2 regions of the Nocardioides sp. NBC_00368 genome follow, and region 1 is predicted to be linked to the other one. Evidence: riboswitches for the same ligand, from Rfam matches in the RefSeq annotation. Region 1 holds a riboswitch; the other holds the start of a gene.
The links. A riboswitch is a leader RNA that binds a small molecule or an ion and turns the genes downstream of it on or off. The one in region 1 is predicted to bind S-adenosylmethionine.
Positions count from the first base shown of each region.

Region 2: another riboswitch for S-adenosylmethionine. It lies ahead of OG984_RS28545 (aminotransferase class V-fold PLP-dependent enzyme); the one in region 1 lies ahead of thrC (threonine synthase).

Region 1 covers NZ_CP107970.1:5,216,512-5,225,732, forward strand. Annotated here, with positions in the region: gene lon (endopeptidase La) at 1-80, shown strand, start outside; gene OG984_RS24925 (isochorismatase family protein) at 149-700, shown strand; gene OG984_RS24930 (GlxA family transcriptional regulator) at 697-1,608, shown strand; SAM riboswitch class I at 1,696-1,834, shown strand; gene thrC (threonine synthase) at 1,846-3,117, shown strand; gene OG984_RS24940 (SGNH/GDSL hydrolase family protein) at 3,253-4,173, shown strand; gene OG984_RS24945 (AMP-binding protein) at 4,295-5,920, opposite strand; gene OG984_RS24950 (AMP-binding protein) at 6,008-7,576, opposite strand; gene OG984_RS24955 (hypothetical protein) at 7,594-8,037, opposite strand; gene OG984_RS24960 (YciI family protein) at 8,230-8,589, opposite strand; gene OG984_RS24965 (Pls/PosA family non-ribosomal peptide synthetase) at 8,817-9,221, shown strand, end outside.
Region 2 covers NZ_CP107970.1:5,966,147-5,975,367, reverse strand. Annotated here, with positions in the region: gene OG984_RS28550 (lipoate--protein ligase family protein) at 1-177, opposite strand, end outside; gene OG984_RS28545 (aminotransferase class V-fold PLP-dependent enzyme) at 217-1,536, opposite strand; SAM riboswitch class IV at 1,592-1,705, opposite strand; gene OG984_RS28540 (transglycosylase domain-containing protein) at 1,780-4,248, opposite strand; gene katG (catalase/peroxidase HPI) at 4,381-6,531, opposite strand; gene OG984_RS28530 (Fur family transcriptional regulator) at 6,573-7,004, opposite strand; gene OG984_RS28525 (MFS transporter) at 7,068-8,249, opposite strand; gene OG984_RS28520 (protein kinase domain-containing protein) at 8,301-9,221, opposite strand, start outside.

The sequences.
Region 1 (9,221 bases):
ATGTCAGGGATGTCGTACGCGGCGCCCTGGCGCCCGCCGGGGGAGAGGCCACGACGCAGAGCACGGTGGCCGCTGCCTGACCGGATCGTTCCGGATGCTGCCCGCTTGATGCCTCGTGCATCGAGCGGGCAGCTCGCACACTGGAGGCATGAGCAATCGTGCCCTCCTCGTCATCGACATCCAGGAATCCTTCCGCCAGCTCGGGAAGTGGGAGCAGACCCTGTACCCCGACATCGCCGAGCGCGCCGACCGGCTGGTGAGCCTCGCGCGAGCGGCCGGCGACCTGGTCGTGTGGGTGCTGCACACCGAGCCCGGCAGCGGCGGCGCCTTCGACCCGGCCTCGGGTCACGTGCGCTACCTCGACGGGCTCAGCGGCCCGCAGGACGGCGACGTCGAGGTGCGCAAGACCTCGCACAACGCCTTCACCACGACCAACCTCCAGCAGGTGCTGACCGAGCACGGCGTCACCGAGCTCGTGGTCTGCGGGATCCGCGCCGAGCAGTGTGTCGAGACCACCGCAAGGATCGGCTCCGACCTCGGCTACCGGGTCACCTACGTGGCCGACGCCGTCACCACGGAGCCGCTGGGCGGGCTGTCGGCCGCGGAGATCGTGGAGCGTACGAAGCTCGTGCTCAGCGGCCGGTTCGCCGAGATCGCGACCATCGCCGAGCTGGAGGCTGTGGCAGCATCTGCCGCGTGAGCAAGGTCGTGTTCGTGCTGCTGCCCGGCGTACATCTGCTCGATCTCGCCGGGCCGGCCCAGGCGTTCCACACCGCCGGCGGCCTGGGTCATCCCTACGACCTCGTCTATGTGGCGGGCGCCGATCAGGGAGAGGTGCTCTCGGCCCAAGGACTGCCGTTGGCGGCGACGGCCGAGTGGCCCGACCTCGACCCTGGCGACCTGCTGCTCGTGCCGGGGTGGAAGGCGGCGTACGACCTCGTCGCCGGCCCCCGGCTCACGCCCGAGACCGCCGAGCGGCTGCGTGGTCATCATGCGGCCGGGGGTGAGGTGGCGAGCGTGTGCGCGGGTGCCGACGCCCTCGGCCAGGCGGGTCTCCTCGACGGGCGTCTGTGCACCACCCATCACGATCTCCAGGATGCGCTCGCGAGGCGCTACCCGAAGGCCCGGGTGGTGCGCGACGTACTGTTCACCAGCGATGACCGGATCGTGACGTCGGCCGGTATCGCCAGCGGCATCGACCTGAGCCTGCACCTGCTCGCGATGCGCCACGGACCGGCGCTGGCGGCGCGGGTCGCCCGCGACATGGTCGTCTACGCGCGGCGCAACGGCGACCAGCCGCAGGAGAGCGTCCTGCTGCGCCACCGCAACCATCTCGACGACACCGTCCACCATGTGCAGGACGTCATCGACGCCCGGTTCGCCGAGCCGCTTCCGCTCTCCGGTCTGGCCGAGGGCGCGGGTGTCAGCGAGCGCACCCTGACCCGCGCCTTCGTACGCGCGACCGGTCTCACCCCGCTCCGCTACCAGCAGGCGCTCCGCCGCGAGCGTGCCGACCACCTGCTCGCCGCCGGCACCACCATGGAGTCGGCCGCCCGGGCGGTGGGCTTCGACGACGCCCGGATGCTGCGCCGCCTCCGCGCTCGCTGAGCCGCCCATGTCCAGATAGCGGACAGTTGGTCCGCGGAGTGGAACCCGGGTGTGTGGGGCGCCGGATACCTGCCGTACGATCGCTACTGCTCATCGAGAGGGACTGAGGGAACGGCCCAGTGAAGTCCCGGCAACCGACCGCGAGCCTCCTCCCGACCACGGGCAGGGCGCGGAGCAGGTGCTAATTCCGGCCCGGCGCGAGAGACGTGATCGGGGAAGATGAGGAGGAGGTTTCTCATGAGCGCTGCGACCACGGAGACGAAGGGCCTGCGCGAGGGTGCTTTCGGCAACGCCTCGGCGCTGTCGTGCCGGGAGTGTGGCAACCAGATCGACCTCGGTCCGCACTACGCCTGTCCGGAGTGTTTCGGGCCACTGGAGGTGGCCTATGACTTCCCGGCCGTGACCCGCGAGGAGATCGAGGCCGGACCCCGCAACATCTGGCGCTACAAGGCGCTGCTGCCGGTGCCCGACGACATCGAGCAGAGCCCCAACACCGAGCCCGGCTTCACCCGGCTCCTGGACGCGAAGAACCTCGCCAAGGAGCTCGGCGTCGAGAAGATCTGGGTGAAGGACGACTCGACCAACCCGACCAACTCGTTCAAGGACCGCGTGGTCGCCTGCGCGCTCAGCGCCGCCCGCGAGCTCGACGCCAAGGTCTTCGCCTGCCCCTCGACCGGCAACCTGGCCAACGCGGTCGCCGCCGCCGGCGCCCGTGCTGGGATCCCCACCGCGGTCTTCATCCCCAGCAACCTCGAGCAGCCCAAGCAGGTCAACTCCGCCGTCTTCACCGACAACCTGATCGCCGTCGACGGCAACTACGACGACGTCAACAAGCTCGCCCAGGAGATCGCCGCGGAGGAGGACGGCTGGGCGTTCGTGAACGTCAACGTACGTCCCTTCTACGCCGAGGGCTCCAAGACCCTCGGCTTCGAGATCGCCGAGCAGCTCGGCTGGCGCCTGCCCGACCAGATCGTCATCCCGGTGGCTTCCGGATCCCAGCTGACCAAGGTCGACAAGGCCTTCAAGGAGCTGATCAAGCTCGGTCTGGTCGAGGAGAAGCCCTACCGGATCTTCGGTGCCCAGGCGACCGGCTGCAACCCGGTCGCGACCGCGTTCAAGGCCGGCGTCGACGCCATCCGCCCGGTCAAGCCCGACACCATCGCCAAGTCGCTGGCGATCGGCAACCCGGCGGACGGCATCTACGTCCTCGACGCCACCCGGTCCTCCGGCGGCGCCGTCGAGGAGGTCACCGACGACGAGATCCGCGCCGCGATCGTGCTCCTGGCCCGCACCGAGGGCATCTTCACCGAGACCGCCGGCGGCACCACTCTCGCGGTCACCAAGAAGCTCGTCGAGACCGGCGCCCTGGACCCGAGCCTGGAGACGGTGATCATCAACACCGGCCACGGCCTCAAGACCCTCGACGCGGTCAGCGGCATCGTCGGCCCGCGCGCCACCATCGCCCCCAACTACGACTCCTTCGAGGAGGCTGGGCTCTCCCAGGCGTAGGTCCGTGGATGTTCGTCTAGGTATGTAGCGGAACCGTCGCTTCCCGTGCGGAACTCCGCGTGGGAAGCGACGGTTTCTCTGCATACCTAGACGAACCAACCGCCCGTTCACCCTCGTGGGGTACACATGAGGAATGTGAGCAGCGCGAAGACGAGTGAAGAGGCCAGGTGGCTCGGCATGGTCGCCGCCACCGCCGGCGTTGCCGGCGCAGTTGGTGTGGTGGGGGCGGCTGCGGGGGCCGGGTTCGTGACGTTGCTGAAGAGACAGGCGGCGCACGCGCGCGACGTGATCGGCAAGCCTCTCGGCGAGGAGGCGATCGACGCCGACAAGGTCTACAAGAAGACCTACGGGGGTACGCCGGTCGAGCTCCTGATCCTCGGCGACTCGATCGCCGCCGGACTGGGAGCGGAGACCAGGGGCGGCACCCTCGGCGCCCGGCTGGCCAAGGGCACGGCCAAGGCGCTGCAACGACCGGTGCGGCTGCGTACGGCTGCGGTGGTCGGCGCCGAGACCTCGATGGTCCCGGCCCAGCTCGAGTCGCTGCCGGATAGCTATCGGCCCGACGTCGCGGTGGTCATCGTGGGCGGGAACGACGTCACCCACCGGGTGCCGCAGAAGGACTCCACCCGGGTGCTGGGCGAGGTCATCGACGCCCTGCGCGAGCGCGGCGCCGAGGTGGTCGTCGGCACCTGCCCGGACGTGGGCGCGGTGCGGCCGCTGCCGCAGCCGCTGCGCTCGCTCGGGCGCAGGATCGCCAAGCAGCTGGCCGACGGCCAGCGGGAGACCGCGCTGGCCCGGGGTGCCCACGTCGTCTCGCTCTCCGACGTCGTCGGCCCGTTCTTCATCACGAACCCCGACGAGATGTTCGCCATCGACCACTTCCACCCCAGCGCGATGGGCTACAAGCGCACCGCCAAGGCGATGCTGCCCTCCGTCCTGGCCGCGCTCGGCCAGGTCCAGCAGGTCCCGTTCGGGCACCACCTGCCCGAGCTCCCGCCCGAGGCGACCGAGCCGCCGCCCCCCGACGACCCGGACGCCCCCGACCGGCAATCCTGACCCAACGCCGATCCGGCGCGTCAGTCCCGGAAAACAGCGCCGAGTCGGCGCGAATGTCCCGAGCAGCTGGGACAGACGCGCCGACTCGGCGTCCGGTGGCGGGACAGTTGCGCCGACTCGGCTAGTTTGCGGCAGCCTCGGCATCGGTCTCGTCGAGGGCCCTGGCACCGTTGCCGGGTCCGCCGGTGCTGAGCAGATCGGCGGTGAGGCCGGTGGCGGCGCGGTAGTCGACGGTCCCGGCCGGCGTACGCGGCACCGACTCGACGAGCAGGACGAGCTTGGGCTCGTGCGACTCCCCGAGTACGTCACGGGCGTGCTTGCGCAGGTCGGCAGCGGCGATCTCGGAGCCCGGTGTCAGCTGCACCAGAGCCGCGACCTGCTGGCCCCAGCGCGGGTGGGGCATACCGAAGACCGCGGCGTCGACGACGTCGGCGTGGGCGAGCAGCACGCCCTCGATCTTCTCCGGGTGGATCTCGAGATCACCGGTCCGCACCAAGGTCGCGGCCCGGCCGAGCAGCGTGATCGAGCCGTCCTCCTCACGACGGGCGAGGTCGCCGGGGAAGGTCCAGCGCCGGTTGTCGATCAGCTTGATCGCGGTGGCCGAGCGGGCGTTGTCCTTGTAGTAGCCGAGCGCAGCCGGGCCGGAGCGGGCCAGCAGCCCCTCGACACCGGGAGCCGCCGGGGTGAGGTCGGGGTTGAAGACCTCCACCTCCGGGCCCACCATGAACCGCGCCTCGCCGGGCGCGAGCGCCGAGCCGTCGTCGGCGCGGGACCCGGTGACGCCGGTCTCCAGGGTGCCGTAGGAGTCGACGATGACCCGCCGGGCGAACGCGTCGCGCAGCACGGACAGGACGCCGTCGGAGAGCGGCGCCGCGGTGTTGGAGACGCCCGCGAGCGAGTGCAGCGGCCAGCGCTTCTTGCCGACGAGCCGCGCGGCAGCCACCGGCCGCGCCTGGGCGTCGCCGAGGAGGGTGATCGCGGTGGCGCCGGACTTCTCGGCGAGGTCGAGGAAGGCCTCGGCCGAGAACGCCTCGGAGGTGTCGAGCACCGCGGTGCCGCCGGCGACCAGCGCGCGCAGGAGCAGCAGCTGGCTCTGGCCGTGCAGCAGCGGCCCACCGGCGAGCAGCACGACGCCCGAGGCGCGGGCGGCCGCCTCGGCGGCGAGGCCCTCGACCGACGGGATCGGCGCGTTGCGGCGGACGGTGTTCAGGGCCGCCCAGATCAGGTCCTCCTGGCGCCAGACCGCGCCCTTCGGAGTGCCGGTGGTGCCGGTGGTGAAGATGATGTGCCAGTCGCCGGGCGTGCGCCCGACCGTCGGCCGCTCCTTGGACGCCGCGGCGACCTTGGCGTCGTAGTCGGGGCCCAGGACGACCCGGTGATCCAACGACAGCGAGAGCTCGTCGAGGTCGTCGGTGAACTCGGGGGAGACGATGGCCGCGACGCAGTCGGTGGCGGCGTACGTCCTGGCGAGCTCGTCACGCCGGTAGGCGTGGTTGATGTTGACCGGGATCGTGCGGGCCTTGAGGCACCCGTAGAGGGCGTCGACCCACTCGATCCGGTTGGTCGCGTGGACGGCGACCTGGGCACCCGGCTCGAGGCCGACGCTCAGCAGGTGGTTGGCCAGGCGCGTGGCACGCTCGTCGATCTCGGCGTACGTGTAGGCGCGCTCGGTGGTGACGACTGCCGTGCGGTCGGGGATCGCATCGGCCATCGCTTCCAGGATGTCGGGCAGTGTGAGGGGGATCACGGCGGACACAGGGACGTCTGCGCCTTCCTTGGTTAGGGCCAGAGGTGGGGCGTACGACACGAGGCCGTACGTCGGATCAGCCGGCCGTCACCTACGCGCCTCGAGCAGCTCGGCAGCGACCGTAGCGCTCGCACGATAGTCCACCTTGCTGACCGGCGTGCGAGGGACTCGCTCCACGAGCAGGATGTCCTTGGGCACCTTGTAGGCCGAGATCAGGCTGCGGCAGTGCTCCCGAAGCGCGTCGATCGAGGTCGCGGCGCCCTCGCGGAGCTGCACGAGAGCGGTGACCTGCTGACCCCAGCGCTCGTGCGGCGTGCCGACGACCGCGGTGTCGAAGACGTCGGCGTGACGCAGCAGGACCGCCTCGACCTCCTCCGGGAAGACCTTCTCGCCGCCGGTGTTGATGCAGCCCGAACCGCGGCCCAGGACGGTGATCGAGCCGTCCTCCTCACGTCGCGCGAAGTCACCCGGGATCGACCAGCGCTGCCCGTCGACCTCCTTGAACGTCGCCGCGGTCTTGACCGGGTCGTTGTAGTAGCCCAGCGGGATCGAGCCGGTGCGGGCGAGCATTCCGGTCTCGCCCGGTGCGCACGGCTTCAGCTCGGTGTCGAAGACCTGTACGTCCATCCCGACCTGGAACTTCGGGGCGGCCTGCGCACCCTCGTTGCCCTCATCGACCTGCATGCCGGTCGCCCCGGACTCCGAGGCGCCGTAGGAGTCGAGGATGTAGCGGCCCGGCAGCGCCTCCCGGAGCTGGGTACGGACCCCTGCGGAGAGCGGCGCGGCGCCGTTCGAGACGGCGAACAGGCTGCTCAGGTCCCACCGTTCCGGCTCGCGCAGGATCGCCTCGGCGACCGGGCGGCCCATCGCGTCGCCGAGGAAGGTGAGCGAGTTGACCCCGGCGGCCTGGACGAGGTCGAGGATCGTCTCGGCCGACCAGGTCGGCTCGGTGTAGAGCGAGACCGTGCAGCCGGCGACATGGCCGTTGCCCATGATCCACTGGCTGCCGCCGTGCATCATCGGGCCGCAGGCCAGCAGCACCATCGGCGTCTCCTGCGCCGCGGCCTCCTGGGCGAGCTGCTCGACGGTGTCGAAGGGCGCTCCGAACCGGCTCGCGTTCAGCGCGGCTCGGATGATGTCCTCCTGGCGCCACACGACGCCCTTCGGCATCCCGGTGGTGCCGCCGGTGTAGATGACGTAGCGGTCGTCGGGGCTGCGCTCGATGTCGGGGCGCTCCTTGGGGGCGGCGGCCACCGCGGCGTCGTACTCCTCGCCCAGCACCAGCGTCGGGATCCCGAGCCCGAGCGCGGCGACCGCCTCGACGTGCTCGGGCCCGATGATCGCCATCACCGCGTCGGAGTTGCGGTAGAGGTGGTCGAGCTCGTCGTGGAGGTACTTGTGGTTGATGTTGATCGGCACCGCCCGCGCCTTCATGCACCCGTAGAAGGCGTCGACCCACTCGATCCGGTTGCGGGAGTGGACCGCGACGTGGTCGCCCGGCTCGATGCCCTGCGCGATGAGGTGGTTGGCCAGCCGGCTCGCGCGCTCGTCGATCTCGGCGAAGCTGTAGGCGTGTTCCATCGTGAACACGGCGGTGCGGTCGGGGACGGCGTCGGCCATCGCCTCGATGATGTCCGGAAGAGTGATCGGGGTCACAGCACCGAGTGTGGCAACTAGAACGTGTTCTCGTCTACCGGTCGGGATGCAAAACCTTGCAGAGCGTCCCGTCGCCGGGCGAGATCGGCCCGCTCCGGTCCGTGCGTGCAGAGCGCGACGGCCTCCGCATAGGCCTCGATCGCATCCCGGTGGCGCCCGGCCCGCTCCAGCAGCTGTGCACGTACGGCAGGCAGCCGGTGTCCCCGCAGGGCGACCGAGTCCAGCGCCTCCAGCCCGGCCTCGGCACCGGAGGCCTCGGCCACGGCGACGGCCCGGTTGAGACGTACGACCGGGGTGTCGCGCAGCGCGAGCAGCTCGTCGTAGCGCTCGACGATGCGGTCCCACGCGGTCGCCTCGGAGCTGGGCGCATAACCGGCGGTGAGGGCGGCATCTTGCGGGCCAGGACCTCCTCCGACCGCATCCGGTCCACGATCCTTCGCCGGGCGGCGGTGAGCAGCCACGCGGCGCCGTTGTCCGGCTCGCCCTCGACGGGCCAGCGCCGGGCGGCCGTCTCGAAGGCGTCGGCCAGCCCCTCCTCGGCCAGGTCCAGACGACGGAACTGCGCGACGAGCAGGGCCAGCAGCCGGCCCCACTCCTCGCGCAGCAGCGTCTCGACGTACGTCACCTGATCTGGACGCCCTGGGTCGGCCGCATCACATCTCCCCGTGCTCGACGATCTCGCGGATCTCCAGCGCCGTCTCGAGCTCGGCGAGCACCTTGCAGCACTCGAGCATGTCGGCGACGTCGTCGGTCTCGATCGTGTAGAAGCCGGTGACGTGCTCGACGGTCTCGGCGTACGGGCCTTCGGTGATCACGACCTCGTCGCCCTGCTTGCGCAGCGTCTTGGCCTTGCTGGAGTGGTGGAGCTCGGCGCCGCCGGTGACCTTGTGGCCGCGCTCGGCGAGCAGCTTGGCGAACTTGCCGTGCACCTCGTAGCCGGCCGCCTTCTCCTCCGGCGTCGACTCGGCCCAGAAGGCCTCGTTCGTCGGCAGCAGCACCATGTATCTGGTCATCGTGGGTTCTCCCGTTCGTATCGGTGTGAGTCTGTCATCGGGGATGACGGCTGGGACAAGGCCAAATCGACACCGAGAAGGACGGAAGATGTATGGCATCCGTTCAACTGACCCCGGAAGGCTCCGCGTGTGAGCGAGCGTCAGCGAGTGAACCATCCAAGCCTCACGCGACCGCGTCCGTATGATGGCGCTTGCGCTACGGACGTGGTCGCGTGAAGGACCCCCTGATGCGAGGCGATCTCGCGCCTGAGCCCCGAACTCTCGTCGACATCTTTCGGGCCACCGCTGCCCAGGTGCCCGAGGAGCCGGCCGTCGAGGCGGGCAACGGCCTGCTGACGTACGCCGAGCTCGAGGAGGCTGCCGACGGGCTGGCCGCCGAGCTGAGCGCCGCCGGGATCGGGCCGGGGGACAAGGTCGGGCTGCGGATCGCGAGCGGCACCACCGACCTGTACGTCGCGATCCTCGGCATCCTCTGCGCGGGAGCCGCCTACGTGCCGGTCGACGCCGATGACCCCGAGGAGCGGGCGCGGCTGGTCTTCGGTGAGGCGCAGGTCGCCGCGGTCGTGACGAACGACCTGCGGGTCACCCTCGTGGCCGGGCCCCGCGAGGCGCGCGAGCCGGAGGAGCCGTCG
Region 2 (9,221 bases), 750 kb from region 1:
CGCGTCGGCCGGCTGTCCCTCCAGCGCCGCGGTCAGCCACCCCAGCGCCTCGTCGGGTTCCAGGAAGAAGTCGCCCGAGAGGACGACGTCGATGATCGTGTCGGCGGAGACCGTCGCGTCGACGACGACGAGCTTGCCGCCGCGTACCTTCCGCTCGCCATGCACTCGTTCACTCACAGTTCCTCAACACCGTGAGCGCCTGGATTCATCCCCGCACTACACCGCCGCGCCGCACGACCCGGCGGTGTCGGCGAGGCGGGTGAGACCGACCGGTCCGACCAACGGCCGCGGGTCCTCGGCGAGCGTCCAGGCGCCGTCGAGGAGGATGTAGTCGCCTCGGACGTCACCGTCGAGAAGAGCACGTACGCCGGCCACCAGCCGGTCCACGTCGGCGACCGAGGTCCCGATGCCGATGCTCGCGCGGACCGCGCCGCCGGCGAGCCCGAGGCGCTTGAGGAGCGGCTGGGCGCAGAAGCGGCCGTCGCGTACGCCCAGGCCGTGCTCGGCCGAGAGGTAGGCAGCCACCCGGCCGGGCTCGATGCCGTCGACGGTGAACGTGACGACCCCGACCGGCTCCTCGGAATCGGCCCACAGGCGGACGACGTCGACGCCCTCCAGCGCGGACAGGCCGGCCACGAGGCGCCCCCTCAGCGACGCCTCGTGGCGGTCCAGCTCGGCGGCCGAGACGCCGCCGAGGGTCGTGCACGCCGCGGCCAGCGCAGCCGCGCCGACGACGTTGGGCGAGCCGCCCTCGTGGCGTGCGGGGGCGGGCTGCCACGTGGTCTCGCCCACCTCCACGTCGTCGACCGCCCCTCCCCCGGCGAGGTAGGGGGTGCCGACGTCGAGCCAGTCGCGGCGCCCGACGAGAGCACCGGCACCGTAGGGCGCGTAGAGCTTGTGACCGGAGAAGGCGACGTAGTCGGCGCCGGTCGCGGCCAGCGAGAAGTGCCGGTGGGCGAGCAGCTGGGCGCCGTCGACGAGGACCCGGGCGCCGTGGGCGTGGGCCAGGGTGACGATCTCGCCCACCGGCAGCGCCTCGCCGGTGACGTTGGAGGCTCCGGTGACGGCCACCAGGGCGTAGTCACCTCGGGCCAGCTCGCCGGCCAGAGCGTCGATGGTGCCGGCAAGGGTGTCCCGGCCGGCGACGGCGGTGACGCCCGCCTCGACCCGGTGCCACGGGAGCAGGTTGGCGTGGTGCTCGATGTCCAGGACGAGGACCCGCCCGGGTACGCAGCCGGCCAGCAGGTTCACCGCGTCGGTCGTGTTGCGGGTGATGACGGTGACATCGTCCTCACGGGCCCCGACGTACCCGCCGATCGTCGCACGCGACTCCTCGTAGAGGGCGGTCGAGACCTGGGACAGATAGCCGGCGCCACGGTGCACCGAGGCGTACCACGGCAGCACCTCGGCCACCCGGTCGGCCACGGCCTGCAGGGCCGGCGCCGACGCGGCGACATCGAGGTTGGCGTACGTCACGGTCGTTCCGTCCAGCAGCGGGACCTGGGTCTTCGAGCCGACGAGCGGGAGCAGGGACATGGGGGCACCCTTCGGGGGTCATGGCTCCCCAGGGCTGCACGAGGCTGCCCGGCGAAGCACGCGCTTGCCCACGCCACCTCGGCGCGGGCCTGGTCGTCACCCGGAGCACCCCACCGCGTGGGAGGGTTGCCCGCCAGCAAGCCGGGGCTTCGCGCTGGCAGTCGTGACCTTCGGCGAAGATGCTGCCCGAGACGGGGTGCGCCCACCAACTCGTCATCTCGATACGTGGGCACGTATCTCAGATCACGGACGACCTTCCCAGGGATTGCCGTTGCCGTTGCCGTCGCCCTCACAGGCGCCGAAGAACTCCGCGATCGGGTCGCACTCCTCGCCGTCGTCCTCCTCGGGAGGTGGTGGCGGCGGCGCGATCAGCTGCTTCTCGTGGCCGGGCTCCGGGTCCTGGCCGTCGACATAGACCGGCTCCGGGAAGCTCTCGATCTCCTTGCCCTCCATGGCCTTCGCCATGATGGCGGCCCAGGTCTCGGTGGGATAGTCGGCACCGAAGTAGGACGGCATCCAGCCTCCGTCGAGCTTCCCCTCGCCGTTGCCGCGCGAGTAGCGCACGGCGGTCGCGATCTGCGGGGTGAACCCGACGAACCAGGACGAGCAGACGTACTGCTCGTTCGTGCAGGTGCCGGTGCCGGTCTTGCCGGCGACCGGCCGGCCGATGCTCTGGGCCTTCTGGCCCGAGCCGCTCTGCACCACGCCCTGCATCGCGTACGTCACGTCGGCGGCGATGTCCTCCGAGATCGCGTGCCGGGCGTTCTTGCGGCCGTTCCAGCTGTAGAGGACGTTGCCGGCGCGGTCGCGGACCTTCTTCACCACATGCACGTCGTGGCGGTAGCCGCCGTTGGCGATCGTGGCGTAGGCGTTGGCCATGTTGATCGGGCTGACGTTGGCGCCGCCCAGCGCGATCCGGTCGTCCTGGTCGGTGAGGTAGCCGGACGTGCTCGGGATGCCGGGATACCTCGGGTCAGCCTTCTCCGGCGTCAGCCCCGCGTCGAGCGCGGTCTGGTAGACGGCCTTGCGCCCCTCCTCGGCCCCACCCATCGACTCGGTCATGTCGATGTAGGCCGTGTTCACCGACTGCTCCAGCGCCTTGAGCATGGTGATGTACTGGCCGTAGTCCATGCCGGCGGCGACGCCGGCCTGCTCGCCCTCGTTGACGACCTGTGAGCCGGTGTACGTGGTGAACGGCGAGTCGCCCGCCCAGGTCGACTCCAGCGAGTAGCCCTTCGCGATCGCCGCAGCGGTGGCGAAGACCTTCATCGTCGACCCCGCGTGGCCGCCGGTCGCGGCCCAGTTGTGCTGGCTGTCGAGGTAGTCCTGGCCACCGTAGAAGCCGAGCAGCGCTCCGGAGGCGACGTCGACCGAGGCGGTCGCCACGTGCAGGGCGTTCTTCTGCTCCGGGTCGTTCTTGACGTACGCCTTGCGGTTCTTCGGCTTCACCGTCTTGGCCGCGGTGGCCGATGCCTTCATCACCTTCGGGGAGAGGGTCGCGGTGATCCGCAGGCCACCGCTGTCGATCTTCTCCTCGGTGAACAGCGGCTTGCCGTCGGCGCCCTTCAGGCCGAGCAGCTCGGCCTTGATCATGGTGAGCGCGTGGCCACGCTGGCCGCCGAGCCGGCTGGGCACCGTCTTCGCCGGGAACTTCGGCAGCGCGTCCTTCACCTTGTCGGCCTCGGCCTGTTTCAGGTAGCCGAGGTCGACCATGCCGGAGAGGACGTACTGGTAGCGGCCGAGCAGCTTCTCCTTGCCGCGGAAGGTGCTGCTGGCCGGGTCGAAACCGGCCGGGTTGTTGAGGATCGCCGCGAGCGCGGCGGTCTCCTGCAGCGACAGGTCCTTGGTCGACTTCGCGAAGTAGGCCTTCGCGGCGGCCTCGATGCCGTAGGCGCCGCGGTTGAAGTAGATCGTGTTGAGGTAGTCGGTGAGGATCTGGTCCTTGCTCTTCTGCCGGGTCAGCTTCAGGGCGATGACCGCTTCCTTCAGCTTGCGCGAGTAGGACCGCTCGGAGTTGAGGTAGTAGTTCTTGACGTACTGCTGAGTGATCGTGGAAGCGCCCCCGGCAGTGCCCTCGGTGGTGTTGGAGAAGGCCGCGCGCACGATGCCCTTCACGTCGACGCCGCTGTTCTCGTAGAAGGTGCGGTCCTCGGCGGCGACCACGGCGTGCTTGACCATCTCCGGGATCTCGTCGGCCTCCAGCTTGATCCGGTTCTGGTCGCCCTCCTGGTAGCGGCCGAGCTCGGTCTTGCCGTTGCTGTAGTAGACGAACGAGGTCTCGACCTCGAACTCGGCGTTGGGGTCGGGCACAGTGATTCGGTTGTACGCCACGATCGCCGTCATCGAGCCGATCAGAGCGATCGCCAGGAAGCCGACCAGGGCCACCTTCGCGGTGAGCTTCCCCCAGCGCCGCCAGCTCGGCGGCGCGGAGCGCCGGTTCCCCGAGCCCCCCGTCGCCGACGTCTTGGTCGCGGTCCTGGCCGCGGCCCACTTCTCGGTCACCCAGACCTTGGCCGGCTCGGCCCGGGCGAGCAACGCCTGGGCGGCCGACGGAGTCGGCGCGGCGCGGCGGGCGCCGGGTCGGCTGGGCGTGGTCCTCGGCGGCTCGGGCGCGATCCGAGGAGCGGGCGGAGAGGCGGGCGGAGGAGGCGGCCGCCACGACGGCGGCGGACCGGTCGGACCCTTCGGAGGCTCGGCGCTCCGGTGTTCCATTGCTCCACCTGACCTAGGCGACTGATTGCGGCGGCCGTTGATCCTACCCGGGTGGGTATGACGACGGAGGCCGACCCCGAAAGGGGCCGGCCTCCGTGTCGGTCGTACGTCGCGGCGTACGACCTCAGCAGATCACTTCTTCAGGTCGAAGCGGTCGTTCTCCATGACCTTGACCCACGCCTTGACGAAGTCCTTGACGAACTTCTCCTTGGCGTCGTCACCGGCGTAGAGCTCGGCGATGGCGCGGAGCTCGGAGTTGGCGCCGAAGACCAGGTCGACGCGCGAACCGGTCCAGCCGTTGGTGCTGGAGTAGGTCGTCTCGTCGGCGGACGGGGTCCACTGCTGGTCGTAGTCGAGCAGGTTGACGAAGAAGTCGTTCGTCAGCGCGCCCGGGGTCTTGGTGAAGACACCGAGGTCCGAGCCGTCCCAGTTGTTGCCGATCACGCGCAGACCGCCGGTGAGGACGGTCGCCTCGGGGGCGGAGAGGCCCAGGAGGTTGGCGCGGTCGATGAACAGGAACTCGGAGGGCAGGTTGAGGAACCCGGAGTCGTAGTTGCGGAAGCCGTCGGCCACCGGCTCGAGCCAGCCGAAGTTCTCCACGTCGGTCTGCTCCTGGGTGGCGTCGACGCGGCCGGCCGTGAACGGCACGGTCACCTCGTAGCCGGCAGCCTTCGCGGCCTGCTCGACACCCACGCCACCGGCGAGGACGAGTACGTCGGCGAAGGAGACCCCGGTCGAGGCCGCGATCTGCTCGTAGGCGGCGATGACCGGCTTGAGCTCGTCGGGCTGGTTGACCTTCCAGGACACCTGCGGCTCGAGGCGGATGCGACCGCCGTTGGCGCCACCGCGCTTGTCGGAGTTGCGGTAGGTGGCCGCAGCCTTCCAGGCGGTGGAGACGAGCTGCTGCGCGGTCAGGCCGGACTCGGCGATCGCCTTCTTGGCGGCGGCGATCGAGGCGTCGTCGGTGGCGGCCGAACCGGTCGGGAGCGGGTCCTGCCAGGGCAGGTCCTCGGCCGGGACCTCGGCGCCGGCGTAGCGGCTCTTCGGGCCCATGTCGCGGTGGGTCAGCTTGAACCAGGCGCGGGCGAAGGCGTCGGAGAAGGCGTCCTGGTCGTCCTTGAAGCGGCGCGAGATCGCGTCGAACTCAGGGTCCATGCGCAGGGCGAGGTCGGAGGTGAGCATGCGCGGCTCGCGCTTGCCGTCACCGAACGCCTCGGGCACCAGGTCGGCACCGCCGTTGTTCTTCGGCTTCCACTGCTTGGCGCCGGCCGGGGACTCAGTGAGCTCCCAGTCGTAGGCGTAGAGGATGTGGAAGAACTCGTTGTCCCAGCGGGTCGGGTGGTAGGTCCAGGTGACCTCCAGGCCCGAGGTGACCGCGTCGGGGCCGACGCCGGTGCCGTGACCGTTCTTCCAGCCGAGGCCCTGGTTCTCCAGGGGCGCGGCCTCCGGGTCCGGACCGATCAGGTCGTCGGGGTGGGCACCGTGGGTCTTGCCGAAGGTGTGGCCACCGGCGATGAGGGCGACGGTCTCCTCGGAGTCCATCCCCATGCGGCGGAAGGTCTCCTTGATGTCGACCGCGGACTTCATCGGGTCGGGCTCACCGTTGGGGCCTTCCGGGTTGACGTAGATCAGACCCATCTGGACGGCGGCCAGCGGCGCCTGCAGGTCGCGGTCGCCGGAGTAGCGCTCGTCATCGAGCCAGACCTTCTCCGGGCCCCAGTAGACGTCGTCGTCGGCCTCCCACACGTCCTCACGACCACCGGAGAAGCCGAAGGTCTTCAGACCCATGGTCTCCAGCGCGACGTTGCCGACCAGCACGAACAGGTCGGCCCAGGAGAGCGCCTGGCCGTACTTGGCCTTGACCGGCCACAGCAGGCGGCGGCCCTTGTCGAGCGAGACGTTGTCGGGCCAGGAGTTGAGCGGCGCGAAGCGCTGCTGACCGCTGCCGGCGCCACCGCGGCCGTCGTGGCTGCGGTAGGTGCCCGCGGCGTGCCACGCCAGGCGGATCATGAACGGGCCGTAGTTGCCGAAGTCGGCGGGCCACCAGTCCTTGGAGTCGGTCAGGACCGCGGCGATGTCAGCCTTGACGGCGGCGAGGTCGAGCGCCTCGAAGGCCGTCTTGTAGTCGAAGTCGGGGTCGACCGGGTTGGCCGCAGGGTGGTGCTTGGCCAGGATCTTCAGGTTGAGCTTGTTGGGCCACCATTCCTGGTTGGCGCTGCCGACGGTCGGGTGAACGCGGCCGGCGTTCATGACCGGGCACTTGCTCACGGACTCTTCAGACATCAGGTTCCAGTCCTTCTTGTTCGGATCATTTGCTGCGCTGCTCAGTTCTTGCCCTGGGCGGCCTGGCACTGCGGACAGGTGCCCCAGTAGATGACCTCGGCCTCGTCGACGACGAAGCCGTTGTCGTCCGATGCCGTCAAGCAGGGCGCATGGCCGACGGCGCAATCGACGTCGGCGATGCTCCCGCAGGAGCGGCAGACCACGTGGTGGTGGTTGTCCCCGACCCGGGTCTCGTAACGAGCCACCGAGCCGGACGGCTGGATGCGGCGTACGATCCCGGCCGCCGAGAGGGCGGCGAGGGAGTCGTAGACGGCTTGGTGGGAGACGTCCGGAAGCCGCTCGCGCACCGCTCCGAGGATGGTCTCGGTGTCGGCGTGCGCGTTCTCGGTGACGGCCCCCAGAACGGCCACTCGCGGGCGAGTGACGCGCAGGGAGGCACCTCTCAGCAGCTGTTCGTAGTCCGCGTTCCCCACGCGTCAGAGACTACGCGAAATCTTGAATGAGTCAAGAAACGGAACGGAAATTTTCGCCCCTGATCAGCCGAGCTTCACGGCCTCCGACGCGGGGCGGGTGGCGAAGCGGCTGGCCATCAGCGGGACCAGGACGGAGATCGCCAGCGGGATGACGAACATCGAGCGCTCGCCGAAGATCTCGGCGACGGCGGCGATCAGGGAGGCGGCGGCGAGGTAGCCGGCGTAGTTGGCGAGGTTGACCCGGGCGATCGCCTCCTCGGCGTTGTCCGGGGAGATGTGGGCGGCGGCGACGAACGACTGCGGCGGGACCATCGCCAGGCTGCCGCCGAGAACGGCGAAACCGACCGCCGCGACGCTCCAGTGCGGGGCGGCGACGATCAGCACCAGGGCGCCGACGCCGACGATGCCGCCGGTCCGGATCACCCGCTCCGGACCGAAGTGGGCGACGAGGCGGTCGCCGGGGAGACGTACGGCCAGGAGCACCAGTTGGTAGGCGGCGTAGATCGCGGGTCCGACCGCGGCGGCGGCGCCGAGGCCGTCGACGACGTAGATCCCGCCCCAGGCCGAGGCCGCGGAGTCGATGAACCACATCGCGAAGGTCGGCACCGCGACCAGGAGGAGGGGCAGCCACGGCAGCCGGGGCTTGGGTCGCTGCGTACTGCTGGTCCGGTGCTCGGCCGCGTCGACCGCCTCCGGCGGCAGCAGGAGCCGGAACGTCGCGGCGTTGGCCGCCAGGCCGATGATCGCGATGGGGATCATGTCCAGGCCCAGAGGTACGCCGAGGGCGATCGTCACGGTCGCGTAGACGGCGCCGAGGACGGCCGCCGCGCTCCACATCGCGTGGAAGCCGTTCATCAACGGGCGGGCGTACGCGTCCTGGGTGGCCGTCCCCTGCATGTTCATGGAGGCGTCGACGCCGCCGAGGAAGAAGCCGTAGACGCCGTTGAGCACCAGCAGGGTCGCCATCGTCGGCGCGAAGGCGGGCGCGACGGCGGCCAGGGACGCACCCGCGAGCATCAGCGACAGGGTCGCGGCGCTGCCGATCCTGGTCGCGAGGTGGCCCGCGACGACGCTGCCCAGCGCCCCGACCGCGGTGGTGACGCCGAGCACGACGAAGACGTCGCCGGCGCTGAGGTCGAGCTTGGTCGCGATCGACTCGAGCCGGGTGATCAGCGACGCGAAGGTCAGTCCCTGGATCGCGAAGGCGACGAAGACCGCCGTCCGGGCCAGCTGGAGTCGGGTCATGGACGCGAAGTCTGCACCCTCACCCCCGGGTCGCGCACCCGTTTCCTGAGGTCAGTTGCCCTTGAGCAGCCCGTCGAGGATCTTCTCGCCGTTCTGGCCCTCGCCCTCGCGGATGCTCTTGAACTCGTCGCGGAGCTGCTCCATCTCGCGCTTGGCGCTCTCGCCCTTCTCGACGAGGTCGCGAATGTCCTGGATCTGGTCCTCCCACTCCTGGGACTGGCCCTCGTCGATGACGTTCCAGCTCTCCAGGTTCTCGCGCCAGCGGTCCAGCCGGTCGAGGCGGTTGAGGGTCTTGTTGTCCGACGCCTCGGTGTTCTCGTCGGCGGAGCTGTCGGAGCCGTCGGAGTTGCTGCCGGTGTTGCTGTCGGTGTTGTCGGAGCCGCCCGAGTTGTCGGAGCTCTGGGACGGCTGGTCGGCCTCGGCGGGAGCCGGCTCGTACGCCGCCAGCCAGGAGGCGGCGAAGAGACATGCGATCACGATCGCCGCCGCACCGAGAAGACGGCCGGCCGGGAACTTCCGCAAGGACCCCGGGCGCGGCCCGCGTACGGGCGGCGGGGCGTCGGGGCGGGGCATGACGCCGGTGCGGGAGTTGGGCAGCGCCATCGGCTCGTCGAGCGGCCGTTGCGGCCGCTGCGGCATCGCCTGGGTCGGTCGCGGAGCCTGCCCGGAGGCCAGCAGATCGGTGGCGTCGGGGTCGGCACCGCTGAGCACGTAGCCGAGCTCGTGCCCGACCTGGTCCATCGAGGGCCGGGCGGCCGGGTTCTTGTCGAGCATCCGCGTGACCAGCCGAGCCAGCGGCGCGGGCACGGAGCGGACGTCGGTGATGCGCGGCACCGGGTCGCTCAGGTGCATGTGCAGGATCTTGACCGGGTGCGGCGCGGAGTAGGGCACCTTGCCGGTGAGCATCTCGAAGAGCACGCAGCCGAGCGAGTAGACGTCGGCGGGCGGTCCGACCGGGTCACCGGCGGCCTG